Regions from separate parts of the Brevibacillus sp. NPDC003359 genome, predicted to be linked through region 2. Evidence: riboswitches for the same ligand, from Rfam matches in the RefSeq annotation. Region 2 holds a riboswitch; each other region holds the start of a gene.
What was found. A riboswitch is a leader RNA that binds a small molecule or an ion and turns the genes downstream of it on or off. The one in region 2 is predicted to bind S-adenosylmethionine.
Positions count from the first base shown of each region.

Region 1: another riboswitch for S-adenosylmethionine. It lies ahead of ACFYU8_RS07565 (homoserine dehydrogenase); the one in region 2 lies ahead of ACFYU8_RS20685 (sugar ABC transporter substrate-binding protein).
Region 3: another riboswitch for S-adenosylmethionine. It lies ahead of ACFYU8_RS22595 (homocysteine synthase); the one in region 2 lies ahead of ACFYU8_RS20685 (sugar ABC transporter substrate-binding protein).
Region 4: another riboswitch for S-adenosylmethionine. It lies ahead of mtnK (S-methyl-5-thioribose kinase); the one in region 2 lies ahead of ACFYU8_RS20685 (sugar ABC transporter substrate-binding protein).

Region 1 is NZ_JBIAOR010000001.1:1,628,426-1,635,880, forward strand. It holds gene ACFYU8_RS07540 (MFS transporter) at 17-1,216, shown strand; gene ACFYU8_RS07545 (CcdC family protein) at 1,314-1,793, shown strand; partial or broken gene ACFYU8_RS07550 (NUDIX hydrolase) at 1,868-2,087, opposite strand; gene ACFYU8_RS07555 (VOC family protein) at 2,100-2,915, opposite strand; gene ACFYU8_RS07560 (CapA family protein) at 2,993-4,162, shown strand; gene ACFYU8_RS07565 (homoserine dehydrogenase) at 4,222-5,487, opposite strand; SAM riboswitch class I at 5,574-5,685, opposite strand; SAM riboswitch class I at 5,751-5,857, opposite strand; gene ACFYU8_RS07570 (hypothetical protein) at 5,952-6,086, opposite strand; gene ACFYU8_RS07575 (hypothetical protein) at 6,083-6,214, opposite strand; cobalamin riboswitch at 6,246-6,451, opposite strand; gene ACFYU8_RS07580 (methylated-DNA--[protein]-cysteine S-methyltransferase) at 6,485-6,817, opposite strand; gene ACFYU8_RS07585 (DinB family protein) at 6,834-7,349, opposite strand.
Region 2 is NZ_JBIAOR010000009.1:167,854-175,308, reverse strand. It holds gene ACFYU8_RS20695 (DUF421 domain-containing protein) at 1-559, shown strand, start outside; gene ACFYU8_RS20690 (ATP-binding protein) at 500-1,750, opposite strand; SAM riboswitch class I at 1,953-2,072, shown strand; gene ACFYU8_RS20685 (sugar ABC transporter substrate-binding protein) at 2,449-3,474, shown strand; gene ACFYU8_RS20680 (sugar ABC transporter ATP-binding protein) at 3,568-5,058, shown strand; gene ACFYU8_RS20675 (ABC transporter permease) at 5,060-6,058, shown strand; gene ACFYU8_RS20670 (glycerate kinase family protein) at 6,203-7,387, shown strand; gene ACFYU8_RS20665 (SLC13 family permease) at 7,444-7,455, shown strand, end outside.
Region 3 is NZ_JBIAOR010000011.1:114,350-121,804, reverse strand. It holds gene rnjA (ribonuclease J1) at 1-447, opposite strand, end outside; gene ACFYU8_RS22615 (hypothetical protein) at 546-1,316, opposite strand; gene ACFYU8_RS22610 (YqzG/YhdC family protein) at 1,421-1,759, shown strand; gene ACFYU8_RS22605 (SCO family protein) at 1,756-2,382, opposite strand; gene ACFYU8_RS22600 (rhodanese-like domain-containing protein) at 2,464-2,775, opposite strand; SAM riboswitch class I at 3,088-3,194, shown strand; gene ACFYU8_RS22595 (homocysteine synthase) at 3,285-4,589, shown strand; gene ACFYU8_RS22590 (TasA family protein) at 4,663-5,250, opposite strand; gene ACFYU8_RS22585 (TasA family protein) at 5,322-5,894, opposite strand; gene ACFYU8_RS22580 (signal peptidase I) at 6,145-6,669, opposite strand; gene ACFYU8_RS22575 (hypothetical protein) at 6,850-7,455, opposite strand, start outside.
Region 4 is NZ_JBIAOR010000008.1:114,767-122,221, forward strand. It holds gene ACFYU8_RS19405 (ABC transporter ATP-binding protein) at 1-533, opposite strand, end outside; gene ACFYU8_RS19410 (ABC transporter ATP-binding protein) at 553-2,295, opposite strand; gene ACFYU8_RS19415 (GNAT family N-acetyltransferase) at 2,431-3,003, opposite strand; gene mtnA (S-methyl-5-thioribose-1-phosphate isomerase) at 3,101-4,141, opposite strand; gene mtnK (S-methyl-5-thioribose kinase) at 4,138-5,367, opposite strand; SAM riboswitch class I at 5,502-5,646, opposite strand; gene ACFYU8_RS19430 (anti-sigma factor) at 5,743-6,921, opposite strand; gene ACFYU8_RS19435 (sigma-70 family RNA polymerase sigma factor) at 6,921-7,439, opposite strand.

The DNA of each region.
Region 1 (7,455 bases), on a different contig from region 2:
GTTTGGAGTGGCTCTCATGTTATGGCGTAATCGTACCTTTCTGCTTTTAATGAGCGGAGAGATTGTCGCGGGAGCGGGCATGTGGATTTCGATTATTGCCAATCTTGCATTCATGCAGAAACTCGTTCCTTCTGATACGGTGAAGGGCTTGATTCTGATGTGTGGATTGGTGGTCAGCATTCTCCTCGCCCCTAAAGCAGGTGTGGTGATTGACATGTACGACAAAGGCAAGATCATGCTGTTTGCCAGCTTGGTCCGAACACTCAGCCCAGTCTTCATGTTCCCGGCTCTTGCAAACGATTCTCTTCTGTGGATGATCGTATCTTTGATCGTGATGCAATGCTCTGCTGCGTTTTATTTTCCGACCGTGCAGGCTTCCTTGCCAGCCATCCTTTCCCAGGACGAGTTACTCAAGGCGAACAGCGCATATTTGAATATCTCTACCCTCTCGCGCATTGGAGGAACGGCAATCGGCGGTATACTCGTTGCCTCCATGGACCTGTCCATGCTGTATGTATGCTCCATCATCGCGTACGCTGTACTCGCTGTCGTCACACTCTTTCTCCGCATTCCGCAAGTCACTTCTCGGAAGATTCAGGAAAAAGTGGAGTTCCGCGAAGTACTGACGATCTCGCGACAGGACCCGGCCTTGTTTGTCGGATTGATTAATAACGGGTTGATTACCTTGTTCCTTGGCGGTCTGAACCTGATGATTTTGAACTTTAGCGAGCTACAACAGGAACCTCAGCTCATGGGATGGATCTATGCAGCAGAAGGGATCAGCATTTTGATTGGAGGTCTCTTGGCAAAGCGTTGGATAGGCCGCAGAAACCTCGTGGCAGCGTCCACCGTCATGCTCTTTTTCTTCGCGCTTTCCCAGTTTGGCATGTCACTAGCCGATAACAAATTCATGGTGCTTGCTTCCTTCTCCTTGTTCGGCTTTGTCGTCGCTTTCTTCTTCCCTGTGACCGCAACGATTTTTCAGAAGCGCCTACCTCCACACCAGCAAGGGCGATTCTTTTCATTCAAAAGCATGCTGGATCGTGGATTTTTCTTGTTGGCTCTCGCGATTACCGGAGTCGGGCTTGACCTTCTCGGCATTAGCAGCTACCTCATCTTCATCGGCTCGGTGACTATGCTCTTTGGCTTGTTGACTTTCTTATACAGTAAAAAGCTTAAGCTGGATGTACGCTCCCACGATGAGGCAGCTGCCTAGTCTCGGAATGTAACAAACCTGACAAACGCTTTCCCACAGACCATGCTTTGGTGTACACTAGTGAAAGTATGTTGAACACTTATGGAGGCGTTTTTCCATGCAGATCCTTTCCTCTCCCATTTTGGGAATCCTGCTGCCTCTCGTGATGGCTATTGCAGTGATCTTTGTGAGAATGCGTCGGCAAAAAAAGCCGGCTTCTGCAAAAAGCATTATTTTGCCACCATTCTTTATGGCGACAGGGTTTGCCATGTTCTTGTTACCCGAGGCACAATTACCGCCCAAGTTTGATATTGCTGCCTTTGTGGTTGGGCTAATCTTTTCGATTCCGTTGATTATGACATCACGCTTCGAAATCATTGGGCAAGACGTGTATTTGAAACGGTCCCGTGCGTTTTTCTTCATTTTGATCGGTCTGTTGGTCATCCGGCTGATTATTAAACTGGCGATCAATGATAGCTTTACACCGATTCAAACGGGTGGACTGTTCTTCTTGCTCGCATTCGGTATGCTTGTACCTTGGCGTATCGCGATGCTGGTGATGTATCGGAATTTAACCAAAAAGACGTTTGGCACCTAGTAGAAAACCACCTCCAATGCGAGGTGGTTTTTTTCTTAAAACGCCACATAAAACGGATGCTCTTCTTCTCGCAAGCATACCGCAAAACTTCGTCACTTCTATATCCAAGCCGCACTCTTCCTTCGTTTCTCGAATGGCTGCCTGTGCAAGAGATTCGCCCTCCTCTACTTGACCACCAGGCATTTCCCATCCTCTTCGCGGACCCTTGATCAACAAAATCTCCTGACTCTCATTGATGATAATCGCTGCTGCGGACACAATATGTCGGGGGGGATCCCATATGTACGCCTCCATTTGCTCTAACGTCTATTCCAGCGTGGTTAGAAAGTATGTTCCACCACAAATTTTAGACTCGCTTTCCTTGCCTAGACCTGACACTTTCGCAAAAAACGGACTTTGCCCGCGATCTTGCAAGGCCGATTGCGCCAATCCCTCCCCTGTCGGTTGGCAAAGCACTACATTTCCACCCGGAATCTCAAATACGTGACAGATGGCTCCCAGTTCTTTATCGTGGAACTTTTCGCCCCTCTTCCATCCAAACCAGCTTTGCCAACGTGCTGTTGCTTCTTCCAGATCCGTCACGGCATAGCCTACAGACTCGAGATGGGCTGCACCGTTCGGATGTGCGTCAATGATGCCACGATTTGTCAAATCTTCTATTCTCTCTTCATCCGTTTGCGACCATTCAATGAGAAATGGCGGTAAGAGGGCACTAGTTGCATCTTCAAGGAACAGCATCCGCCATCGAAGCGTCGTGCCATCATCACGAGTACGACTCCCCGCAACAGGTCCAGTAACCTGCAAACCTTGGCTTCGCAAACGCTCTACCCACACATCCATCTCGTTCGTCCGAAGCGCAATCTGACCAAATCCTTCTCCCTTTGCCTCATCCTCGATGCATTGACGCACGAGCGTATTGTCTGATTGTCGAGCAAGCACCTTGTTTTCGACCGCCAAAAATTCAACATAAGAAAGTCCAAAATAACTAAGGCTATTCCATGTCCCCCAAGACGCATGACGCCCTCCAGCTACCGCATGAAAACCTGCTTGGCAAAATTGTTCCGATGCTTCCTGTGGCGTTCGCTGCACAAAATGAACCAAATGATCAAAAGTTAATCGCACCTTTTTTCGCCTCTTTTCGTATTACTTATAGGATATCAAAATTCATTTATGTAAGGATAGAAATACAAGGGGGAAAAATGAACGAGACTAGATCAAGCCGGAGAAAAACTCGGCGCAAGCAATCACGTAGAAAATGGGTACGGACTGGAAAAAGCACGCTCCTATTTAGCGTGTTAGCTATCTTCGTCGTCGGAACCTACTACCTGTTCCAATCAGCCATGGATGGAGAACATGCCAACCCGAGCACGCAGCCTGCTCCTGACAATACCGTGAACCCAAAGTCTTCTGTGCAGCTCACCTTTGTCGGTGACATTATGATGTCAGGGAATGTAGAGAAGACCTTACTCGCAAACAGCTATGACTACCCATACAAGCATGTAAGCTCACTCTTTTTGCAAGATGATATCACGATTGCCAATCTGGAGACGCCGATTACCGCCACAGGTGTTGCTGCACAAAACAAGGCGTATGTCTACAAGTCGTCGCCACTTGCTGTTCCTGCCATGAAAAACGCTGGGATTGATGTCGTGAATCTCGCCAATAATCATTCCATGGACCAAGGGGTTCCGGGATTGCTCGATACCTTTGACGCTTTGGACGAAAACCGGATTGAATACGTCGGCGCAGGTAAGGATGCCAGCCGTGCCTATTCACCTATCTTCATAGAAAAGAATGGAATCAAGATCGCGATTCTCGGCTTCAGCAGGGTTATTCCCGAAACGAGCTGGTTTGCAAGGGATTCCCAGCCAGGTATGGCCGCTTCCTATGATCCTACACTGGCAGTGAAAGCGATCCAAGATGCGAATAGCCAAGCGGATCTCGTTGTAGTGATTGCACACTGGGGCAAGGAACGCTCCGATTATCCTGTCGATCATCAAAAAGAGTTGTCTCGTGCATACATCGATGCTGGTGCAGATTTGATCGTCGGTGGTCATCCCCACGTCCTTCAAGGCTTTGAACGATACAACGACAAATGGATTGCGTACAGTCTCGGCAATTTCATTTTCACACGATCAACCGAGCCCAAGACATGGGAGACGATGGTCCTGCAAGCAAGCTGTACGAAAAGCGGTGATTGTGAGCTGACAATGCTTCCGTTTCACGCAGAATTGGGACAAGCCGTACCGATGAATGAAAGCAATGGCGCCGCCCTTCTAAAACGCATTGAATCCATTTCAGAGAGTGTCGACATACAAAGTGATGGGCGTGTGCAGCCACGTGTAAAAGCGGTGGAGACTGCCCCCTGACAAAAGAAGCCGTGTTTCCAGTTAACTAGAAATACGGCTTTTCTTTTTATTCCGCTTACTTACGCAGATTCGAGAACAGGGAAGCAGCGCACGGCCAAGCCAAAATCATTTTTCAATAGGGACTCGTGCTCTTCACTGATCCCTGTCACGATTAAACCTACGCGCAAGACGCCCCCCAAATCAAATTGAACTTTAAGCTTATGCACGTTTACTCCTGCTTGCTGAAGGAAATGCAGGACGCGCTCTGGCGTAGCAGTATGGCATGAGCCCTCAAGATAACAGAGGACACGTTCTGTCGAGTCCAATGTGACGCCAGCTTTGTCAGCCGTTTTTTCTTTCCAAGTAGGATGCGGTGTGAATGGCTGCGTCAATAAATAGGCCAAATCCTCGACAACAGCACTTGCTGTAGGGAGCTCTCCTGCCCCTCTTCCTGTAAACAACAAGTCTCCCACGATGTTGCCGGATAGCTGAACAGCATTAAATGCGTCGTGGATTTGCGCCAGCGGATGGCTCAGCGGAAGCATAGTTGGTTCAACCGACAGGCGAATTCCTTTTTCAGCTTGATAAGCCTGCGCGATCAGTTTGATCCGGTACCCCAGCTCGCTCGCAATCCGAATGTGACCTGCTGACAAATCTGCAATCCCTTTGCGAACAACATCCGCTAAAGGCAGCGATTCTCCGTAAACAAGCTGTGCCAAGATATATAACTTGTACATAGCGTCAAAACCTTCTACATCAGATCGAGGGTCTGCTTCCGCATAGCCCAGCTCCTGCGCTTGCTTGAGCACCTCCTGGTAAGAGAGCTGCTCTGCCTCCATTTTCGTCAAAATGAAGTTCGTTGTTCCGTTGAGAATACCGCGAACCCCTTGAATATCGTTCGTGCGAAGGAACTGTCTCAGTACGCTCAAGATCGGGATGCCCCCTGCCACACTCGCTTCATAGGCAAGATGCACTTGATGCTGATTGGCCAAATCGACTAGCTCCGTTCCTCTTTTCGCCAGGAGTTCTTTGTTGGCAGTTACCACATGGCAGCCCTTTTCAATCAAAGCACGGACGTAGTCATAGGTAGGTTCTACACCGCCCATGACTTCCACCACGATATCCACATCGCTTCTCAATACATCCTCAAAGTCTGTTGTCAGTAAAGCAGGGTCGACATAAATCGCACGCTCTTTTTCCGAGTCACGCACCAATGCTTTGACGATCTCGATCCGCTTTCCTAAGCGAGCAGCCAGCTTCTCCTGTTGCGAACGGATCGTTTTGATTACGCCTCCCCCCACGGTTCCCAATCCCAATAATCCCACGCGCACTACTTCTGCACTCATCCTGACCACCTCATACCCCGAATTTTAGATAAAAAGAAAAGCCATCTTCGATAAGAAGAAGGCTTGTTAGCAGCTAATGCTCCCCCTCCTTATCTCCCAGGACGTATATGTCCTGCAGGAATTGGCACCTTGTCACAAAATATACGTGACGGTTGCCGGGCTTCATCGGGCCAGTCCCTCCACCTCTCTGGATAAAGAAAATATGAAATTAAAAAAACCTTCTTCGATAAGAAGAAGGTTCATCTACAAATGGAGTAACCCGCTTCTTATCTTTCGAGACGAAACGTCTCGCAGGAATTGGCACCTTGTCGCAATATGCAACGGTTGCCGGGCTTCATCGGGCCAGACCCTCCACCTCTCTGGATAAGAACTATTTATGCTGTTGAGCTTTATTCTAAGAAATTCCAAGGCAAGCGTCAACAAAATTCTTTCTTTTCAGATTGCAAGCGAATTGGGCAAGGTTTTCAGTTGTGGGTGAACAAGCTTTCTACCTCTTCCATGCTGCAGCAAGTGCAATGAAGCACGCCCTCCTGGCATTCCTCAGGCAGCTCTTTTTCCTCGACATATCCGCACCATTGGCAAATGAAAAGTTGAATCATGGCACGACCTCCTCTTCTTTTATTCTGCCCAAAATAAAAAGAGCATTTTCCGCTCGACCGTGACGATCGTTAGAAAATGCCAGAAAAGGAGGGACGTACTTGTCCACTCGCTGTTTTTTGCAAGCCATCTCTAACACCTCCCTATCTCCCGTAGGTCTATCAGTGTTGTCGAAACAGGCAGGTCTCCTGACTTAGGGTTCATCGTCGAGCGTCGCCTTCCCCGTCTACTTTGATAGACCAGTGGCTTGTTGGACGCTGACTCCCCTCTTACAGTGGCGGGACCGTGTCGGATTTGCACCGAGCTTCCCTATTATCCTTGTGGCAAATTGGTTATGCCCTAAGGAACCTGTTTCCACCTATGAAATTGTACCTTCTCACTACTACCCTCAGATTTTACCTTATTTTTCCTTGTTGTGCGAGCATTGTTCGTGGGCCAGTAGCCATTCCTTTCGCCACAATCCTCCCGAATATCCTGTTAAACTCCCGTTTGATCCAATAATTCTGTGGCATGGTACCGCATTTTCCTTCCCAATCAACGCGGCTAGCTCTGTGTACGTAATCTTGTGCGCATAGGGAATCGTGGTCAATGCGTGCCAGACTGTTTTCTGAAAGTCTGTTCCTTTCATCCAAAGGGGAACAGAAAAGGACTGTCTCTTACCGGAAAAATATTCGTCCAGCTGTTGCCGGCAAACGCGGAGAGGCTCTGGGCATTTGTCTTCTTGTTCAAGCAAAATCGGTTCGTAAGACCTACCTCAAATACCGATCTTTCAAAATGGCACTGTGGTGAGCTTCGTGTCCAGCAATCACATAGGCCAACGTCCTTGCAGATAGCTTGTTTCCGTTGGCAAGTCCCGTACGCAACCACGCTTCTGGAGAGATTCCTCGCACCTGCGCGATAGTGGAAGCACGAACAGCCTTGTACTCTTCCAATAGATCTGAGAGCTCTCTCTGCTGAAAACACGCCTGTTCTACAAAAGTATTCTCATCAAAACCGACGAGGGGCGTTTGATCTCCTCTCGCGATTCTCAGCAAACGATAGCTCATGATGCGTTCTGTATCGACGAGATGACCTAAAACCTCTTTTACCGTCCACTTGCCTGGAGCATACCGATAATCCATTTGCTCAGGAGCAAGTGACGAAAATAGCCTGACTTGCCTCTCTCCTTGTTGCATGAGGATCATTTGCAGATCCCCTTCAGGTACAAGTCCAACATAATAATCAAAATAAGCAGCGTATTCATCGCGCTCTGGTCGTCTGAGCATGTATTTTCCACTCCTTGTCATTCATTATGGATAGACAAATGATACCACCCTGCACTCCATGCCAAACAAGGATTCACTAATACGAACGCACCCGCCTGATCTTCGC
Region 2 (7,455 bases):
ACGGGTTGTATCGCAGTTGTCTATTGTCTTTCGCTGGTTTGGCCGAATGGTTACATTTGAACCGACCGTCATTTTCTACAGCGGGACTTTTCACGTCAAAAACTTGAAAAAAATCCGCTACTCGCTCGATAATATCCTCCATATGCTTCGCGAAAAAGATATTTTTGATCTGGCAGAGATTGATCTGGCTATTATCGAGGCGAACGGTCGGTTAACTGTGCTCAAAAAAGTAGAGCAGCAGGTCGTAACGAAACAGGATTTGGACATCCAGGCTTCTTCTGCGGGAATGTCTTTGCCCGTCATTGTGGAAGGCAAGATTTATCGAGATGTGCTGTCATACCGGAATCGCGATGAGCAATGGCTTGTGTACGAATTGAAGAAAATGGGGATAGAGTCCGAACAAGTCTTTCTCGCAACGATCAATCGCCAAAGTCCCCCCGTTACATCATTAGCTATCGAATGGAAAAAGGCACAGTCACACTGCAAAACCTGCATGCAGTTACTGTGCCTTATACGGGAGCATAATGGTGAACTTGGTCCCTACTCGTGGTTTGCTTGATACATTGACCGTTCCGCCAATCGCATGAATGACATGATAGGAATACGTTAATCCAAGTCCGGTCCCACTCGTTTTTGTAGAAAAGTAAATCGTTCCAAGACGGCTAATCTGTCCTGCATCCATTCCGACGCCGTTATCCTTGATGACTAGCAATGCTTTGTTTCGTTCTATGAGCAAGTCCAGGGTGACTTTTCCGTCCGAAATATCCGAACAAGCTTCGATAGCATTTTTGATGAAATTCACCAACACTTGCTTGAACTCGTCTGGATTGGCCTTGATCGTCACAGGTCTCTCAAAGTCTTGCAGCGTAAGCTCCACGTTATGCATATTGGCAAAGGGGAGCATGACTTCACGGATGGTATGCAGATGCACGCTAACATTAATGAGCTCATGCCGTTCCTTGAGCGGCTTGGAAATCGCAAGGTATTCGGTCAAAATGGCTTCTGTCCGTTGGATTTCGTCGAGACTGATGCGAATGTATTGATCGACTTTTACCAAATTTTCCGGACATTCCTGTATTAATTTCAAGAAGCCTTTGACTGCCGTCAGCGGATTGCGAACCTCATGTGCGAGTGATGCAGCAACATGGCTCATCGTCTGGATTTTTTCATTTTGCGCGTGGCGGATAAACAGCTCCTTATCCGAAACGCACTTGCTGAAAAGCGACATTAATAACCAGAGGCCGAAAAAGTTTTGAATAGGAATCATGGTGTAGTAAACGAGGTGTTGAGTTACATACGTGGGAAAAAAATAATACGTAGTCCCTAAAGCAACTATAGAAAAAATCGTACTCGTCATAAAAAGATACAGTGTTTTCCGATAACTGGCTTTGTAGTGCCGATAAATAAAGAGTGACAAGAGAAAATTGACTGCCAGGATCAGCATGCCAACCCACGTTCCTTCACCACCTAGGTAGTAACGATAAAGAAAGGCTTCAATCAGAAGGAGCAAGGCAATCTCGACTCCGCCATAAACGAGTCCGAAAAGAATGATGACATGGCGGATATCAAAAAACATGCCAGTCGTGACACTCGGGGCGAAGGTCATTGCGAGAAACATGCAGGCTGAGCTGGTAATGACAATAAAGGAACGGCTGTAGTTCCGCATTTTGTCACGGTAATAAATGTTGAAAAACACAAACGGGATAATGGCAAAAAACCATTGAAGTATGACTTCTTTTAATAGACTCATGTAGCATCCCCATCGCAAATATTTGCTAGGCTTGTATCAATCTACGATAATTCGACAAGACACAACAAAATCCCTCTTGATGTTACATGAGAAACTGGAATATTTATCAAGAAATTTCTTTCGCTAAACCCAGTTGACAGATAGGTAATTGCCAGATTATATTCTGTATATACTTACACAAACGTTTTGAAAATAAAAACTACTCTTATCAAGAGAAGGCTGAGGGAATGGCCCTATGAAGCCCGGCAACCTAGCACGAGAGATTGAGTTCTTTCGAGCCAAGGTGCTAACTCCAACAGGTAGAATACCTGACAGATAAGAGGCGAGAATCTTGTCGATTTTTGTCCTCTTTCTCTGTGAAAGAGGATTTTTTGCGTAGCTAACGTGGGGAAGAAGCGCATTTCCAGTCTACGCTTCGGCCTCCGCCCCTCTGCGAGTGAAGACTGTCCGCTCCAGAGGCGCTTGGACTGGAAATACGCTTCTTCTACGAGGCTTTTGTTTCCTTCTTGATTGTAAAGGCTCCTACTACACACTAGTTTTTCGCTAGCCCTGGTACATGTCTGGAAGGAGACCGCCCGAACGAAGAGAGGATACAGGCGACTGGAAGACATGTGCCAGGGCTACCCCAACCGATAGAGGGGAAACAAAATTTTGAATCTTGTTATCTGTTTTCAAAAAGAAAAAGGGGGAACATCAAAATGAAAAAGAAACTTGGACTGATTACATCACTTGTTTTGGCAACGACCGTTCTCGTGACAGCATGCGGCGGCGGGGGAGCAACAACGGGAACAGGAAGCACGAACGCCGGTGCTTCGGGAGAAAAGGCGAAGAGAATCGCATTGATCATGCGTCAAAACGTAGGGACATTCTCTGCGCAATACATCAATGGCGTGAAGACAGAGGTGGAGAAAAACGGCGGCGAGTTGACCGTATTCAACGCAGATACCGATCTGGCAAAAATGGCGTCCAACCTCGATGCGGCTGTGAACCAAAAGTTTGATGGCATTCTGATCGACCATGGTACGGCGGGAGCGTTGCAGCAGGGCACGCAAAAGGCTGTGGATAAAAAAATCCCGGTCGTCCTGTTTGATACAGACATCAACATTCCAGGAGTGCCAGTTGTGGCGCAAGATGACAACAAATTGGCAGAGCTGAGCCTCGAGAAGCTGGCTGCAGATACAAACGGTAAAGGAAACATCGTAAAAATTTGGGTAGCGGGCTTTGCGCCTATGGAAAAACGCCAAGTCACGTATGAAGCTTTCCAGAAGAAATACCCGGACATCAAAGAGATCGCAGCATTTGGTTCTGCCACCAACAATACGGCACTCGATACGCAAACGCAGATGGAAGCGATTTTGAAAAAGTATCCGAACAAAGGCGACATCACAGCAGTATGGGCGGCTTGGGATGAATTTGCCAAAGGGGCAACGCGTGCCATTCAGCAAGCAGGACGTACGGAAATCAAAGTATACTCCATCGATTTGAGCGATGAGGATCTGCAATTGATCCAGGCGGAAAACTCTCCGTGGGCAGCGACGGCAGCAGTAGACCCATCCAATATCGGACGCATTCATGCCCAAACCGTGTTCCAGAAAATCAAAGGCGAGCAAGTGCCAGACAACGTGAAGCTGAATCCAGTGCTGGTGAAACAAGAAGACCTGCCGAAGGATAAGAAAGTAACGATGGGCGACCTGTCCCAATATATACAAGAGTGGGGCAAGTAAGAACCAAATTGGCTTTTCCCGTTGATACGAATCCATCAACGGGATTTTTCCTTATAGAGGTTGGAATTCGGACTTATACAGGAGGTGTGAAAAATGTCCACATTGCAGATGAAGGGGATAGCGAAGCAGTTTTCTGGGGTTCCTGCCCTGCGATCCGTCGATTTTGAGGTGCGCGCAGGAGAGGTTCACGCACTGCTCGGTGCCAATGGCGCAGGAAAGAGTACCCTGATGAAAATTCTCACGGGAGCGTATCAGGCAGATGGCGGTACGATCACCATCGATGGCCAGTCCGTGTCGATCCAATCTCCGCAGGACGCCAAAGCACTGGGCATCCAATGTGTGTATCAGGAAGTGGACACCGCCTTGATCCCGTATTTGAGCGTCGCCGAAAATATTTTGCTCGACCAGCTCGTCCAAGCAAAAACCAAGGGACTGATCAATTGGCAGAGCTTGTACAACGAATCGGAGCAGATTTTACAGAGCTTCGGCTTCTCCATTCCGGTGAGGATGCTCGTCGAAGAATGTACGCTGTCGGAAAAGCAATTGATTTTGATTGCACGGGCGACCGTTCAAAAGGCGAAGTACGTCATTTTCGATGAACCGACAGCGCCGTTGAGTACAAAGGAGAGCGAGCGGCTATTTCACATTATTGCCCAGCTGAAAAAAGCAGGAGTCGGGATCATTTACATTTCTCACAGGTTGCCGGAAATTTTTGAAATCTGTGACCGGATCACGATTATGCGCGATGGTCAGCATGTCGTGACCACAGAGACGGCTACGACCAATATGGACGAAGTGATCGCGAACATGCTGGGCAAAAGCTTCGACGAGGAGTTCCCGAAGATGGAAGTGCCGATTGGCGAAACGATTTTTGAGGCGTCAGGAGTGGCTGGCGGCAAAGTACGCGGCGTCGACCTGCATGTTCGCGAGGGAGAGATCGTGGGCGTCGTTGGTCTAGTTGGGGCAGGGAAGACCGAGCTTGCCCGATTGCTCTTCGGTGCAGATGAGGCTAAGGCTGGAGCCATTCGATTGCATGGAACACGTATCCAACTGCGCTCGCCCAAAGACGCCGTCGATGCAGGAATCGTGCTCGTCCCGGAGGAAAGGCGCAAGGAAGGGATTTTCGTCGAGGAGTCCGTGCAGAACAACCTGTCTGTTGCCTCACTTAAAAAGAAGTCTTGGCTCGGTTTTATCAAAAGAGGGGTGGAAGCGGCCAACGCAAGAGAGCTCGTGCAGCGCCTTGGTGTAAAAACAGCCGATATCAAGCAGCTGGTCGGTTTTCTCAGTGGCGGAAACCAGCAAAAAGTCGCAATTGGCAAATGGCTGGATACAAACGCTCACCTCTTTATGTTTGACGAGCCGACAAAAGGGGTGGACATCGGCGCGAAAAGCGATATTTACCGCCTGATCGGAAATCTCGCCGAGCAAAAAAAGGGCGTCCTGTATTTCTCCTGTGAGTTCCAGGAAGTCATCGGGATCGCAGACCGGATTCTCGTCATGTTCGAAGGCAAGATTGTGAAGCAACTGAGTCGCGAGGAAGCAACACAAGAACAGATTATGTATTACGCAAGCGGAGGTGAGTAACGTGGCAGATAAAAAGTTTAGCTTATTTGATTTTATTTATAAATACGGAACGGTTGCAGTCATCGTCATTGTCATGTTGTTATTCAGTTTGACCAACCCGTATTTCTTCACGTACGACAACTTGACGGACATTCTTCGTTCCATCTCGATTGTGACCTTTGTAGCGATTGGCGTTACGTTCTCTCTGATTGTCGGAGGCTTTGACTTGTCTGTAGGATCGACGGTTTCGTTGACCACAGTCGTATCTGCTTCGATGATGGTTTGGTACGAACAAGGAGTCTTCACGACACTGGTTGTCCCGATTGTACTCAGCTTGCTCGTCGGGTTGGTCAACGCCTTCCTGGTCGTGAAAATCCGCATTCCTGATTTGCTGGCTACGCTGGCGGTGCTCTACATCGTAAACGGCATTCATATGACGTATTCCCAGGGTTACTCGATCTACGCAAACATGCCAATGCAGGACGGCTCGCAAGCTCCGGGAAAATTCCAGGAATGGTTCCTCTGGCTGGGCCAGGGAGAAATTCTCTCCGTTCCTGTTCCCGTTATCCTGACCTTTTTACTTGTGGCGATCACGCATGTGTACTTGTCCTATACGAGGCAGGGGCGGATGTTGTACATGACAGGCGGCAATTTGGAAGCAGCCCGTCTGTCGGGGATTCCTGTGAATCGCTATCGTACTTTGGCTTATGTGCTCTCCGCTCTTTTTGCAGGCTTGGGCGGGATGCTCTTGGCAGCGCGGATCGGTACCGGGCAGGTGAATAGCGGTGGCTCCATGCTGATGGATGCCGTAGCGGCTGCTTTCGTAGGCTTCTCCGTATTCGGTGCAGGAAAGCCTAACGTATTCGGTACATTTGTGGGAGCCATCCTGATCGGGGTACTGCTCAACGGCATGACGATGCTCAATCTGCCGTATTACGCTTACGATATTGTAAAAGGAACGGTATTAGCGCTCGCATTGGCTGTGACCTACTATCAGCTGCGCAGAAAACGAAACGCTTAGAATCGTAACGTTCTTCTTGCTTTTCTCTCATCAATTTCTCATCTTCCTATTATTCCCTTCTCTTTTTTGAAGCTTAGTATTGGTCTTACTCAAGTGAGACAAATGCGAAAGCAAATTCAAATAAAGAGAAGGGATGTTGTTTTTATGCGTATACTCGTTGTGCCTTCGGGCTTTAAGGAAAGTTTAGATGCCGAGCAAGCAGCAGAGTGCATGAAAGAAGGAATTCTGCGTGTACTCCCGCTCTCCCAAGTACAAACACTGCCGATGGTAGACGGAGGAGAAGGCTTTACGAAAGCGATTGTAAAAATTACGAATGGCTCGATTATTGATAGGGACGTAACGGGCCCCGTAGGAGAAAAGGTTCCTTCCCATTTTGGGGTGTTCGGATCAAAGACGACAGGTCAAACTGCTGTGATTGAGATGGCGGCAGCAGCCGGACTGCGACTGGTTCCTAGAAGCTTGCGTGACCCGCGCAAAACGACGACACATGGCGTCGGTGAATTGATCAAAGCGGCGCTGGACATGGGGGCAGATCGTATTTTGCTAGGCTGCGGCGATTCCGGTACTTCCGATGGCGGGGCAGGTATGGCGCAAGCACTTGGCGCGAAATTTTTGGATGCAAGCGGTCAAGAAATCCGTATTGAAGGCGGAATCTCACTGGCAAAAGTAGCGGAAATTGACGTTTCCGGCATGGACCCAAGGCTCAAGCAGGTGCAAATCGATGTGGCTTGCAACTGGTTTAACAAGCTTTGCGGGGAAAACGGAGTCGCTCGCGTGTTTGGCCCGCAAAAGGGAGCGACGCCTGAGCAAGTCGTTGAGTTGGAAGAAGCACTCGAACAATTCGCGGCGATCATCGGGAGGGATTTCGGTATCGACGTCAGAGAAATGCCGGGCAGTGGTGCTTCGGGAGGCTTGGGTGCTGGACTGCACGTGCTCGCTGGTGCGAACCTGTATCCACGCTACGACATCATCATGAAGTACATTGATTTGGATCGCATGCTCCAAGAGACAGACCTTGTGTTTACGGCGGAAGGAAGCATTGATTTTCAAACACCGCGAGGAAAAATTCCAGTGGAAGTGGCGAAGCGGGCGAAGAAGCATGCCTTGCCGGTAGTGGCTTTGGTTGGAACCGTTGGCAAAGGTGCCCGACTCAATTATGAGCACGGAATTGATGCGTACACGAGTATTTTGCCGATGCCGTCTACGTTGGAAGAAGCGTTCATGCATGCCGAGAAGTGGCTGACCGATTGCTCGGAAAGCTCCATGAGAACCATCATGGTAGGCCTGCAGCTCGCAAATCGTTTAATGGCGAAGGAGCAAGTATCGTGATTGCACAGACTGTCGCAAAGGAAAGACCTGCCTGGGTCCTTCCGATTGTCCTGATTATGTTCGTTGAA
Region 3 (7,455 bases), on a different contig from region 2:
GAAGGAATCAGGAATACTGTGGTTCGTACGGAAGAATGTCGCCTTCAGCTTGGCAAAAGGAATTTCCGTATCTTCCGAAATTGGAATCAGCTTCACTTCATTTTGCAAACGGTGCTCTTCCAGCTTCGCCTTGACCAAGCCCAGGGTCAGACGACCACCGTAAATCGGCACCTTGATTTGCCGTAAAATATAAGGAATCGCTCCGATGTGATCCTCATGTCCGTGCGTCAACAAAAGTGCTTTTATCTTATGCTGGTTGTCCTTCAGATAAGAAATATCCGGGATAACCAAATCAATACCAAACATTTCATTTTCGGGGAATTTTACCCCGCAGTCAATAATGATGATTTCGTCCTCATACTCGACGCAGTACATATTTTTTCCGATCTCGCCGAGGCCGCCCATCGCGAAAATCTTAACGTCGCTCAAACTCTTTCCTCCTAACATCGTCGTGCATGATTATGGGAACCCGAACCAAGCATGCCATTCTTATTATATCACAACGTATGACGTTCGTTTCACCTAGTCTTGACTATTCCACACATTCATCTTCGGTCAATAATCGCATACTGATACTCCAAATCGGTAACTCGTTCATCGGTAACGACACTTGCTCTCGCCCAAAAGTCGTGCTTCGCATAGGAATCGCCTGTCCATACCTCCGTAATTTCTCCTGAAGAGAGCTTTAGTGGTACTGCCTCGATTTCTTTTAATACGGAGCCGCTTTTGTTTTGCAATCGTAGCTTCAAATCGATCTCCAACGGTTTATCCGATTGATTCCGTACCAGAATCAGACTTGTATACGGATACCCGGCACAATTTTTGGTACAGTCTTGTCTGCTGTATACGATGGCGAGATCAATGGGCTTCTCATTGTCCATCTTCGCCGATTTCCACCGGTCTTTTGCTTTTTGCACGACTGTGACGTACTCTGCTTTCTTCAAAAAGGGCCCCATGCCTAAAAAAGCAGCAGCAAAAAAGCTAAACAAACCAACGGCTGTGCATAGAAAAACGAGATTCATCTTCCAAAACTGTTTTCTCATCGTGATCAAAAAGCCAATATACATGAGGATACAAACAAACACCAACAGGATACAAAAGTATAAAAATACCTCCAAGTCAGCCTCCGTGGGTAACACCGGGATGCCATACTTCATTTGCCAATGTACATTCGCAGCGAAGCAGCCTCCGTAAATCAATACAGCTGAAGCAATCGTGAGTCCCCATTTTTTCCAGAACGGAGGCCTTTGAAAAATCACCGCCAGAACGCCCAACAGAACGGGAACACCAAATAAGGGAATGAGCAAGTAATGCATCGAATACCTCCCGACACTTCATTGTCATTATTTTCTACGAATGATATTCCGAAAAGTTTTCAAAATACATGGCAAACCATTTCGAAAAGGAGAGGGATAAGCAGGTGCAAGCCACTCGTCGCCTATTTCGCTTTCGAAACATGATACCCCTTTTCTCCACTGTATTTTTACTGCTCCTGTTTCAGACGCTCCCCACTTATGCTCAGCCTTCCTATGCAAAATGGGGCAGGCTCGCGATGCAAGAAACGATGAAACGGTATCCAAGCGCTCAAATTGTGGACTACCTGCACGTCGGACGAAAACAAAAAACGCCCACCACGTCGGAAGAGACGTTTAAGCTCTTGCTTCAAGAAGGCAATCGCAGGTGGGCGTTACTCGTTCATATTGAATTCGTAAATCAGACAGAAGAAGTCGTAAACATCTCCTATGAAGATACCCGCTAGTCAGCGAGCTGCTCCATCTCTTTCATCATGACTTCCATGTCCATGTCAGCTGCCATCCCGTACGCGCGGCGCATGTTTCCATCTCCATCCACCAGGAACATGCGAGCCGTATGGGCATAAGAACCATCTGGCTGCTTAATGACCATCAGACCAAAATCCTTCGTCACTTTCTCTACAGCCTGAGCGTCCCCGCGCAGGAACTTCCAGCCACTCTGATCTGCCTTGAATTTGGCTGCGTACTCCTGCAAGACTTCCGGCGTATCGTTATCAGGGTCAAAGGAAATGGAAATAAACTCTACTTTGTCTCCGAACAATCCCTTTTCCTTCAATTGATCTTGCAGCTTGGCCATGTTGTACGTGGTCGCCGGACAAATATCCGGGCACTTGGTAAACATAAACTCCACCAGTCGTACCTTGCCAGCACTTGCATTAAACGTATAGGGTGTTCCGTCACTATTGTCTAAGGTGAAGTCCGCGATGGGCTTCAACACCTCGATCTTCTCTTGTGTCATGTATTTATAACCAAATACTCCGACGATAGCCAAAATGATAATACCAGCTAACACAGGAAACCAATGTTTCTTCATTGCAGATTCCTGCTGCAATTGTGTTCCTTCACTCACGGGTTGTATCCTCCCTGCTTGTCCCATGCGAGATGCCTCCTGATTACACGCTGGAGGCATTCACACTGTTTCTATAACTTCCTACCGTTCCACTTCACCTTGCCATGCGAGCATACCGCCAACCATATTCGCCACGTCATACCCTTGCGCACTCAAATATGCTGTAGCATTATGGCTTCTGGCACCACTACGGCAAACCATCACAATCGGAATGTCCTTATCCAGCTCATCGATACGGTGCGGCAAAAAGCCGAGTGGGATCAGCTGTGCCTCTTTAATGTGACCTGCATTCCACTCATCGACTTCACGTACATCAATGACTTGCAGTTCCTCTTTGGCTTCCAGCTTTTCCAACAGCTCTTGTGGTGTCATTTCCTTTACTCCATGGCTCATCGCTATTTATCCTCCTATATGTACGATCAGATCAGTTGTAACCACCTCCATGATATCACACGTTTTTTTACTTTTCTAACGCGAAGAGCATCTGGCTTCATCCATGAGACCTTGCTCCCTATTTTCTACCATTATCGCCTATTTCGCTGCGGCAGTAGCCCCACGGGATGTGAACAGCTTGAGACAAAACCGTTACAAATTAATGGCATGAGTGAATAGCTTTTATACACATATACATAAAAACCTCCCTGATAACTATCTATTGCACATTGACAGCAAGGGGATATTTTCATACAATTACGACAACAACTTTTCTCATCGAGAGCGGTGGAGGGACAGGCCCTACGAAACCCGGCAACCAGCAGACTAGCTGCATGGTGCTAATTCCTGCAGAATCCAGTGATTCTGAGAGATGAACACAAGCCCGTGCATGATCGGAGCCTTCTTCTTCTCAGGAGAACGCTCCGTTTTTTATTTTCCGATTTCCCATAGAAAAAGGAGAGATGAACATGTCCGATCAACAACAATGGAAGCCAGAAACACTTGCCGTACACGGTGGGCAGGAGGTTGACCCTGTAACAGGCTCACGTGCTGTTCCGATCTATCAGACGACCTCCTACGTTTTCCGTGATACGGAGCATGCAGCGAATCTGTTTGGCTTAAAAGAGTTTGGGAACATCTATACACGCATCATGAATCCGACGCAGGATGTGTTTGAAAAGCGTGTTGCCCTGCTCGAAGGTGGCGTTGGCGCATTAGCGACCGCATCCGGGCAAGCTGCCATTACGTTCGCCATCTTAAATATTGCGCATGCAGGAGACGAGATTGTCGCTTCCAGCAGCCTCTACGGCGGTACCTACAACCTGTTCGCCCACACTCTTCCCCGCCTCGGTATCAAGGTTCATTTTGCTGATCAATCCAATCCGGAAAATTTCCGCGCCTATATCAACGAAAAGACAAAAGCCGTGTTTTGCGAGACGATCGGCAATCCACGTATTGATGTCGCGGATATCGAGGCGATCGCCACTATTGCCCACGAAAATGGCGTGCCTTTAATCGTGGACAACACCTTCGCGACTCCGATTTTGTGCCGTCCTTTTGAGCACGGAGCCGATATTGTCGTGCACTCCACTACCAAATTCATCGGCGGTCACGGAACGGCAATTGGCGGTATCATCGTAGACTCTGGAAAATTCGACTGGAACAACGGAAAATTCCCAGGCCTGACTACACCAGACCCAAGCTACCATGGCGTCGTCTATACAGAAGCAGTCGGTCCGCTTGCCTATATTATCAAGGCGCGCGTCCAGCTCCAGCGCGATATCGGAGCGGCTGTCGCCCCGATCAACTCCTTCTTGTTCCTCCAAGGCTTGGAAACCTTGCATCTGCGCATCGAGCGGCATAGCCAGAACGCCTTGGCAGTAGCCCAGTTCCTCGCCAATCACTCTGCCGTAGAGTGGGTGAATTATCCGGGACTGGAGGCAGACTCCCAGTATGAATCGGCACAAAAATATTTGCCAAAAGGTGCTGGCGCAATCCTGACCTTTGGAATTCGCGGGGGCATTGAGGCAGGAAAAACATTGATCGAGTCAGTGAAGCTGTTCTCCCATCTCGCAAATGTCGGAGACTCCAAGTCACTCATCATTCATCCAGCTAGCACAACACATCAGCAGATGACGGAAGAAGAACAGGTAGCAGCCGGAGTGACCCCAGGACTTATTCGCCTCTCAGTTGGCACAGAATCGATCGACGATATCATCTCTGATCTGGAGCAAGCACTGCAGCGTGCATCGCAATTATCCACGGTCGGTTAATGGAGCATCTATGATAAAAATAGAAGCACGTAGCTCTCTTACAGAGTTACGTGCTTCTTTCTTTCTATTATCGTTATAGTTCGGTTCCCTTGCCTTGGAACGCTTCCAGATTCCAAGTCAGACTGAGGGTGTCCCCTTGGAATTTATTTTGATCCTGACCATTCTCTTTAAAGATGACTTTCATTGCAATCGTATCTTCGTCACCCACTGGGAGCTTTTTCAAGCTCGTGTACAGGGTCGAGATGTCAGGTGACTGACCGTTGCTTGTTTTCCGTTGCAGCTCGCCCAAGGATTCGTTCAACAAAATCACTTGTCCATCGCTGGTTAAAAACTCCACGTACAAATGGTCGCCGAAGTCTTCTGTACCGTTGTCACCCTTTGCATCACTCACGGTGTATTTGGAATGCATCAGCACTTTTTCGATATCCAATGTACCGGAGTTCTTTATGGTAAAGTAGCGAACCATGTAATCTCCCGGCTTGATGTTTTTCACATCGTACACCACTTGCTTGTTCACGGATAAATCGAGGGTTCCAGCAGCAAATGTATTGTTGACCACCTCTTGGTCACTAAAGTAAGCAAAAGTCGCTCCTCCTACTAAGGCGCTACCTACGCCCACTGCTGCGAGGGCTATCATGAACTGACTTTTCCACTTTTTCATAGGTCATCTCCTCATTTGTAAAACGAAGGTGGGAAATCCCACCTTCGTTTTGAATCGTTATCTCATCTGGATTAGAGTTCTTTTCCTTTGGTTTGTGTAGCATCAAGGGTCCATTTCAATTTAACCCCATCGCCTTGGAACTGGTTTTGGTCTTTGTTGTTTTCTACAAACTCGATTTCCACGCGGATATCATTGATATCTTTTGCATTCAGTGTGTGGCCAGCTAACAGGTCTGGACGACCTATGCCTTGTTTTGCTTTCATTTCAGCCAATGTGTCCGAATAAACAATAACGTCTTTGTTATCTACGTTATAGATAAAATTCACACGCAAATGTTTGCCCAGATCTTCCGAGTTGTTTCCTTTTGCATCTGTAATGGTGTAATCACTGGTCAAGAACACGTTTTGGATTGCGAGAGTTCCGTTGTTCGTGAGCTTGTAAGATCTCTTTGCTTTGTCACCTGGCTTCATGTTCTTAAGGTCAAATACTACTTCCGGATTCACTGCGAGATCCAGAGTACCTGCTGCAAATGTGTTTTCTACTTTCTCCTGATCGCTGAAGTACGCAAACGTTCCTCCGCCGATCAGTGCTGCACCCAAACCTACCGAAGCCAATGTTAGTGCGAATTGTTTTTTCAGGTTCATCTATAATTCCTCCTATAAAATAATTGCTTTTCGTATGTGGCACCCCGTATGTGGTGTGCCTTACACTTCCAATCTTACTGATTTCTCCCCGTTCCAACTTCCTGCATCAGGGTGAAAAAAGGAGGAGGAGACGGATGAACTCACACTACAACTGCTCCGCTACCTGCCCTCATACTTGAGTATGAGAGAGAAACATCCAGACAGAAAAAAACCGCCAAGGCAAAAACCATGGCGGTCGTTGAGACTAAAATCAGCTCGTCTGCGCTCCTGCTTCTTTTATCATCTTAAATAGCTTCATGACTTGACTCACAATTAAATAGATTCCCGGAACCCCTAAAAATACGAGCATCCCTACTTTGGAACGGATGAATTCTATCAAATAGCCGAGAAGCGGCACATAATACTCTACTTGCCCAATCAATCGATCTTGAGTGACTGGCATGGTGTCATTCCCGTTGTTAGCATCGCCTCTCGTAATCAACCCTTGACCGGTGACCTCGACGACTCGGTGAGTAATCGTTAAGTCGTCTTCATTTTTAAACGTGACGATGTCGCCCTGTTTGATCTCTCCAAAGTTGACTGGCTTCACTGCGACGATGCTTCCCGTATCAAATGTAGGTGCCATCGATCCACTCAGTACGACCATGATCTCGCTGCCGAACAAGGTCGTCTTTCCACCGTTCATTTTGCTCGCAAACAAAAAACCAGAGAGAGCAATGATAAGTACAAGAAAAAGAGTCGTTGCATAGGACAAGCATTTTTTGAGAATGACCACGCATCCATTCCTCACTTTCCGTTTCCGTTCATTGATCTTATTGTACGGAATTTCCGTCCTATGAACTTCCATCATCAGGTTGGAACCAACTCATCCTGAAGTATGAGTTGACGCCTCCTACTAAAAAGACCCAGCGACTTAAAATGGCTGGGCAAGTATGGGGTATTTTGGCGGGTACCGTCACCTAGCCAAATCCACAGGCTGAGAATCGCCACCCGGTTGATCCGGTGGAGGTGCGTCATCCCCCGGTTCCTCTGGAGTTGGCGGTGCCAGACCGCTTGACTCCGTCGGTGGAGCTGTAGGAGTGCCGTTATCTGTTGGCGGTGGAGGAGGCGGTTCCGTTGAGCCTCCTCCAGGAGCAGGCGTATCAGGAGTTCCCGGCTGACTCGGTTGACCCGGCTCGGTCACTTCGCTCACATCCGATTTACTCTTATATGATGTTCGCAGCGTCAACGGGATTTTGTGCGTGTAGAAACCACCGAGGGCCGTTATTTGCAGCTCCCCTTTTTCCGTTTTCGATTCTCGTCCGACCATATGGCGGTTATGACCAATGCGAAACACAATTCCTTTTTCACCATCCATTGCCTCGACCACTTCTACTGTAACTTCTCCTTCTGAAAAACCTGTTACAGTTATATTTTCCGCACTCAATGTCAGATGTTCCCGCTTGGGTATAAACGAAATCCGTTGGACGCCTTCATGAACAATCAATCTGCTCTGCGAAGACTCTGAACTAGTGCCATCCGCATTTTTCTTCCTGGTAACCTTCATTTGCTTGATGACCTC
Region 4 (7,455 bases), on a different contig from region 2:
TAACCTACGGACAGCCAGACAATGGGCAGGACATCCCCCTGATACATCGCCTTGACTTCCTCTGCGGTCAGCCGAATGCCTGTAGAGGTCGTGCTTTGTCCTGATTGATTCCTCGTTGTTATCTCGAAGCGCTCCCTGCCGTTTTCTGGCGCAATCGGGGTGATTTGCTTCTTCGTGTTTGGATTCACCTTGCCAGAAACTAAGTAATAGGTCGTGCCTTCTGTCAGCACGGTTACTTCTTTTTGGTTGATGCTGTCCAAAGCAAGACCCGTCTTTGTTGCGACATCCTCACGAATATAGTTCGTACCGTTCAGTGAGGCGACTTGCCCCGCTGCTTGTGGTGGCACTTCGTCCAGTTGATACCAAGGCTTCTGGATCGCCAGGATGTGATTATCAATCATGACTTTGGCTAAAAAAGGACCTGCCAGCTCTGCGCTCGTTCCCAGCAAGAGCAGGAACAGCGCCCCCAGTATTTGCTTTTGAAATGGTCTGGCGTACTCGGTCAAACGCCCCCATATATTTTCTTTGCTCATGAAACGCTCTCCCCCTCTCTCAACCAGCCACATCCTGTTCCATTTGCTGACGACGGTACTGCTCTGCATACCAGCCGTTGTGCTGCATCAGCTCGTCATGTGTCCCTCGCTCGACAATCTGCCCCTCATCCAGCACGAGAATCAGTTGAGCGTGTTGGACGGCAGATAGACGATGAGCGGTAATAATCGTCGTTTTATCCGCGCGCTCCTGTCGCAGATGACGGAGGATGCTCTCCTCTGTCCGCGCGTCCACAGCCGATAAAGAATCGTCGAGAATCAGGATACCCGCATCCATCAAAAGAGCACGTGCAATGGAAATGCGCTGTTTTTGCCCCCCGGAGAGGGTGACCCCCTTCTCTCCAACCATGGTTTGCAATCCATCTCTGAATTGCGCCAGATCTCTCTTCATCTCCGCAAGCTCCAACGCATGCATCACTTCCTCGGTCGTCGCCTGTGGTTTCCCGAATGCAACATTTTCCGCAATCGTCCGTGAGAACAGCAAATGCTCCTGAGGCACATAGCCGATTTTTTCTCGCAGCGTATCGAAGGCGAGTCCTTCGATCGGGATGCCCCCGATAAACAGAGCTTGCTCCTTCATCTGATATTGATGCAAGAAGGCACGGCAAAGCGTCGACTTGCCGCTCCCCGTCCGCCCGACAATCCCAAGCGTCTCCCCTTCGCCCAAGCGAAACGAGATCTCGGTGAGGGCCGGCTTGTCAGTGCCCGGATACGTAAAAGAAAAATGACGGGCTTCTACTGTATTGGCTATTTGGCTCGTGATCGGATTCTCCGCCTCCGTCACATCTGGTTGCTCCACCATTAGCTCTGTAAAACGCTTGTGGGAAGCGCCACCACGCTGCAACACATTGACCAGCCAACCAAAGGCGAACATCGGCCAAATTAAAAGTCCCAAGTATAAATTGAACGCAACCAAATCGCCTAAGGAGATGGCGCTGGTGAATACCAAATACGTCCCATAGCCCAGCCCGATCAAAAAGCTGAAGCCAATAATAATCGCGATCGTCGGCTCGAACAGGGCGTCGATCCGCGATACACTCACATTTCGCTCCAACGTTTTTTCACTGACCCGGCGATATGACTCGATATCGGCCTTTTCCTGAACAAATGCTCTCAATACCCGTACGCCCGATACAGATTGTTGAACATGGTCATTCATCTCTCCGAAAGCTTCCTGCGCCAAGTAAAAACGCTCATGTAGCAACCTTCCATAGTACGCTGTTGACCAAGCCAAAAACGGCATTGGGATCAATGCAGCCAGCGTCAGCTTCCAATCAATTGCGGTCACCATGACGCACAGCGTTAACAAGGTCATGAACAGCGCATCGACAAGCGTAAGCACCCCTGTACTAGCCGTTTGTTCAATGGCAGGAATGTCGTTGGTAGCGACGGCCATCAGATCCCCACTGCGTTTGCGATGAAAAAACGACGGGGTCATTCTCGTCAAATGGGCAAACAGTCGCTCGCGCAACGTCCTCTCCAGTATCAAGGCTCCCCCATTTAACAAGTACCTCCAGAGATACCGCAATCCATACAAGCTAACACCCAATACGAGCAAGATGACCACAGTTTGCGTCAAGTCAGCGTCCGTCAGGGAACTGTTGCGAATCGAATCCACTGTGTCCCCGATTAATTTCGGCGGCCAAAGCATAAGGACATCAATGATAAACAGCACAGAGATCCCTATGACGTACCGTTTCCAATAGGCACGGAAAAACCAAGATAATTGCCGAAGTGTCTGCATGTAAATCACCTCTATTTATCCTAACAGCCGGACTAAAAAAAGGGCCTGCGAATCACGCGCAGCCCTTTTTGATCTGTCCTCACCATCGTAATTTACAGAATTTTCATTGTCAATCTAAGCATACAGTTCGTTCTACTATTTTTTATCGGTCTTCCAGTCTAGCCATTCTTCTTTTAACAGGCTGTAAGTGGCATGATCTACGTAATGATCGTAAAGGAATTCATTTCGTCGCAGTATCCCTTCTAGTTGAAACCCTAATCGTTCCGGAATCGATCTGCTTTTGTCATTGTCCGTAGCAGCCTGAATCGTTACTTTTTCCAAATCCCATGACCCGAAGATCAGTACATCCAGATAGGTTGCCACTGCTTCTGTCATCAGGCCCTTGCCTTGAAATTGCGCACCCAGCCAATAGCCAATGGATGTTTTTTTGTTGATCCAGTCCACCGTATGTACGCCGATCGTTCCTGCCAAGCGACCCTGGTACCAAATACCGTAGTTGATGCCGCGATTATCGTTGTACTGATTGATCGTCGCTTGGATAAAGTGGCGCGAATCCTCTTCTTTCTTCGTGTAATTCAGCCACGGCAGCCATTCCATAAGATACTCCCGGTTCGAATCCGTAAGCAAAAATAACTCCTCAGCATCGGCTAATTCCAACTGTTTCAAGTGCGTATCTTCATTAATTGCTATCCGTTGTATCGTTTGCATACGAATCTCCCCTTTTCTTGGATATTTTACTAGAAAACGCCAAAACGAGCAAAGCGCCCGCCAGCAACAACCGGGCGAACGCTTATAAAAAGTTCTTTTATTTTTTGCTATTGCCGATCTCCTCCGGCTTGAAAATGCCTGTCTCCGTGACGATAGCTGTAATGTACTTCGCAGGCGTTACATCGAACGCAGGATTGTACACCTTGATATCGTCTGGAGCGACCTGTTTGCCCAAGCCATGCGTAATTTCTTCCGCTGGACGCTCTTCAATCGGAATATCTGCGCCTGTCGGTGTCTCCAGATCGACAGAGGACAAGGGAGCTGCCACGTAAAAAGGAATGCCGTGAGCTTTTGCTAATACCGCTACTCCATACGTTCCGATTTTGTTGGCGACATCCCCATTTGCTGCTACGCGGTCTGTACCCACGATGACAGCCTCTACTTTCCCTTGGGACATGACCATCGCCGCCATGTTGTCGCAGATGAGCGTCACATCAATTCCTGCTTGCTGCAATTCGAAAGCAGTAAGACGGGCGCCTTGCAGGACAGGACGAGTTTCATCTGCATATACTTTCAGATTCCAGCCGCGTTCCTTTGCCAAATAAAACGGAGCAGTAGCAGTACCGTATGCAGCTGTAGCCAATGCCCCTGGATTACAGTGCGTGAGAATTCCCATACCGTCATGCAACAGAGTGAGCAGATGCTCTCCGATGGTCCGGCATACTTCAGCGTCTTCCTTTTGAATCGCCAGTGCTTCATCGAGCACTGCCGCCTTCAACTCGGCAATCGACGCTCCGCTTTCTTTCGCAACACGAGCCTTGGTGCGATCCAACGCCCAGAACAGATTCACGGCTGTCGGACGGGAAGACCCCAGGTAGTCTGCCTGCTGGTTCAGTTCCTGCCAAAACTCGTCATAGTTACTCGCTTCACTGCCACGAACGCCCAGATAGAGCCCGTAAGCCGCCGCCATTCCAATCGCTGGTGCGCCACGTACTTCTAAGCGACGGATGGAACCCCATACTTGCTCGGAGGTGGTCAAGTTCAAATAAATCGTTTCTACTGGCAGACGCGTCTGGTCAAGCAAGACCAGTGCATCATTCTCCCACTTAACAGGTGCCAATTGGGTGCTGGTTGTCATACTGTCGTTGCCTCCTGATAGTAGCGTTCGGTCACAGTGCGTACAATGTCCGTAATATCTGTCGATTCGTCTATACCGCCACGACCGAGAATCAGCGCTTCTCCAATCGAGAGAGCTAAACGCTCTGCTTCTGCGCGGACCTTGTCGTCTTCAATGGCATTCAGGTCTGCTACGCCTGCCAAGCCGATGACACGGCGCAAGATTTTGCATCCGGCATAGCCTGCTGTATCTTGAATCAAGCGCTTCACGTAGCTTTGCCACAGTCCTTCGACATGGGCGCTGCGCTCTTTGGCGTGCTTGTGCCAGAGCTGAACGAATTGCGAAACGAACTCATTCCAGACATCCTCGACCGTTTCCAGTAAATATTCGCGGTACGCTTCCCGTTCTCCTTGATCTTTTTGCAAACCGTGCTGTCCTGCGTAGTTGAGTAGCAGATTGGCAATAACCGCCCCGATATCAAAACCGATTGGGCCGTAGTAAGCGAACTCCGGATCGATTGCTTTAAAGCTGTTTTCCGTGATGAAAATACTTCCGGTATGCAAATCACCATGCAACAGCGCTTCTGAGCGTGTGAGGAAATCGTATTTCAGCTTGGCGATTTCCAGCTTCAGCGGCCTGTTGTTCCAGATCGCCTCGACTTCCCGGCGAATCAACGGGTTGAAGTCGTTGGTTGGCGCATTTTCATACGGATCGGTAAAGACGAGATCTTCCGTTATTTTGCATAATTCTGGATTTATGAATGTTCCGACTAGCGATTTTTTATCGTACGGATGCGCGCCTAAGTCAGAAGTAAAGAACAAGGTTTGCGCGAGAAAACGCCCAATCTGCTTCGCGAATAGCGGGTACCGCTTCCCTTCGATCAGACCTTTGCGCATGATGATGTGGTCCCCGACGTTTTCCATGACTGTCAACGCGAGTTCCCCATCGAAATGATACACCTGTGGCACCAGGTCTGGAACGTATTTGTGCTGAATGCGGAGTGCCTCGCTCTCGATGCGAGCTCGATCAATCGTCAACGGCCAGGATTCTCCCACTACGCGGGCAAAAGGCAGTGCTTGCTTGACAATGACGCTCTTACCGGTAGTTGGCTCCTGAATGTCAAAAACCAGATTGAGATTGCCATCCCCGATTTCGCGGCTGATAAGCTCTGCTCCATCGCTAAAAAGGCCCGGTATTCCTTTTACGTACTCTACTGCTTCCTGCTCAGTCAATGCACGATATGTCATAATTACAAAACTCCCCTCTACGTATTTTTCCTCTATCTCAACTAGTTTTGTTTGTGTCCAGAGAGCAAAAAAAGACCTCTTTTCCCGAAGAAAAGAGGTCGTGTCGTCACGTGTAAAAAACCGTGTTGATGTCCCCCTTATCTTCCAGACCACTTTTGTTTCTGCAGGAATTAGCACCGTGCATGTCGCCTGTCAATCAGTCGCTGCTCGCGTCTGAATGGCGTCATGTCGGTTGCCGGGTATCATCGGGCCAGTCCCTCCACCTTCTCTGGATAAGGTATCCAAAACGTATTCGGTTTTTGATTTAGTTTGAATCATACAACCAACGCTTCCACGATGTCAACACCCTTTTGTGCAAAAATTCGCACCTTGCGATTAGTAAGTGTAATGTGTTCCCGATGCCGCTGGCCGCTCCCAATTCCACCAGTCTACCTTGCCTAAAAGCGCTGCAGTTATCGACTTTTCGGCCTTGAGCTTCAGCAGTTCTTTCGTTGGTCCGGTCAGGACGGCGCCGTAGATGCGCACTCCGTTTTGCTGCATGTAGTTGTATCGTTCTGTTATTTGTGGGTCGCTACGAAACAACAAGGTTCTACCGATATCGCGAGTCAAACCATCTTGCTCAGACAAGTACTTCATTTCGTTCAGATAAGTCGCCATCCGCCTATCCCCTTCCCCGTTTACAAGAATAGAACCACCATAATTCAGTTCCCGTTCTGCAAACCCCCATACTTCTCCAGGGCCTAACATCGCTTGTCCCTCTTCATTCTCTTTGCTCTCGACCCCTGTGTCTACGGCAAACCAAACCGTATCTTGTCCCGAAGAGGTAACATGCCGTGAAACCAATTCATAGTACTCCTCGTACGTCAGGAAGTGGTCAAAAGATATCGCAAGCTGCGAAACGGTTCCCTCTGGCAGCTTCTCCATTGTCGTCCAGGCAGGTGAAGTGCGAGACATCGTATCCTCCCTTGCCCCCTCTGTCGGATAACGGAAATATAGCTTCTGTTCCCTAACCCCATTCGGCCATTGCGGCCAAGCATTTATGTTCCACAGCACATTCGTACTTTCAAATCGGCCAGCGTTCTTTTCTTCCGCTCCAACTCTTTCACGCAACTCCATGCTGATATTGCCGTAGAATAACCCCACCTGTGAGCCACTACCGCCGACACTAACACCTGGCTGCGTAAAATTAACCATCGCCTTCGCGACACGGAAAATATCTTCATGCATCAGTGATCCGACCCAGCCATTCAAAAACAACAACAAGACTCCGGCAAAAAAGGGAAGCCCTATGGTGAATCCCGCGTTGGACAACCGACTTTTCCATTTTCCCCGACGAACAATAGCGCGCTGTTTTTCAGCCGACAGCATTTCAGGCTGTATTGGTTCCGCGATGTTCTCCCCCTTCTCTTCCCCCAACAAAAGCCTCTCCAACCGCTGTGCGTATTCCTCGTCAGCAGCTATTTCCTCCTCAAATTGTTTCGAATCTTCTTCCGCCATTTCCCCACGCAAATAAGCAAGCAGCCTTTGATCGCGTTTGTTCTCATCCTTGTTCATCACTGGCTTTCCTCCCTCCACATTTGCCGCATCTTTTGTCGTCCCCGAAACAAGGAACGCTTCACGTCTGCCAACTCAATCCCGAGCACTTCTGCCATTTCCGCGTAGGAAAATTGCATGGCAGACAGCAATATGACCTGTCTCTGCTTTTCCGGAAGTCTGGCCAATAAGTCATAGGCCACTTCCCACAGCTCGTTGTTCACAACATGCTCTGCCGGATCAACCGCAGCATCATCACGTCGCTCTGGCAGAGCTTCCACAAACGCAAATCGTTGTTTCCTCTTCTTGCGATAACCGTCCACGAAAGCGTGATAGGCCACCTTGAACAGCCAGGGCCGTACTTTTTCTCCATGGTAGTCGTCCAAGGAAGAGAAGGCGCGACAAAAAGTTTCCTGTGTCAGATCCTCTGCGAGCCTCTCATCACGTGTTAGCCGGAAAAGATAGCGGTAAATATCGTTTATATGCAGCCGGTACACATCCTCCAGACCTACTTTCCCAAGCCGTTCACACCCTTTCATCCCTTACCACGAAGGA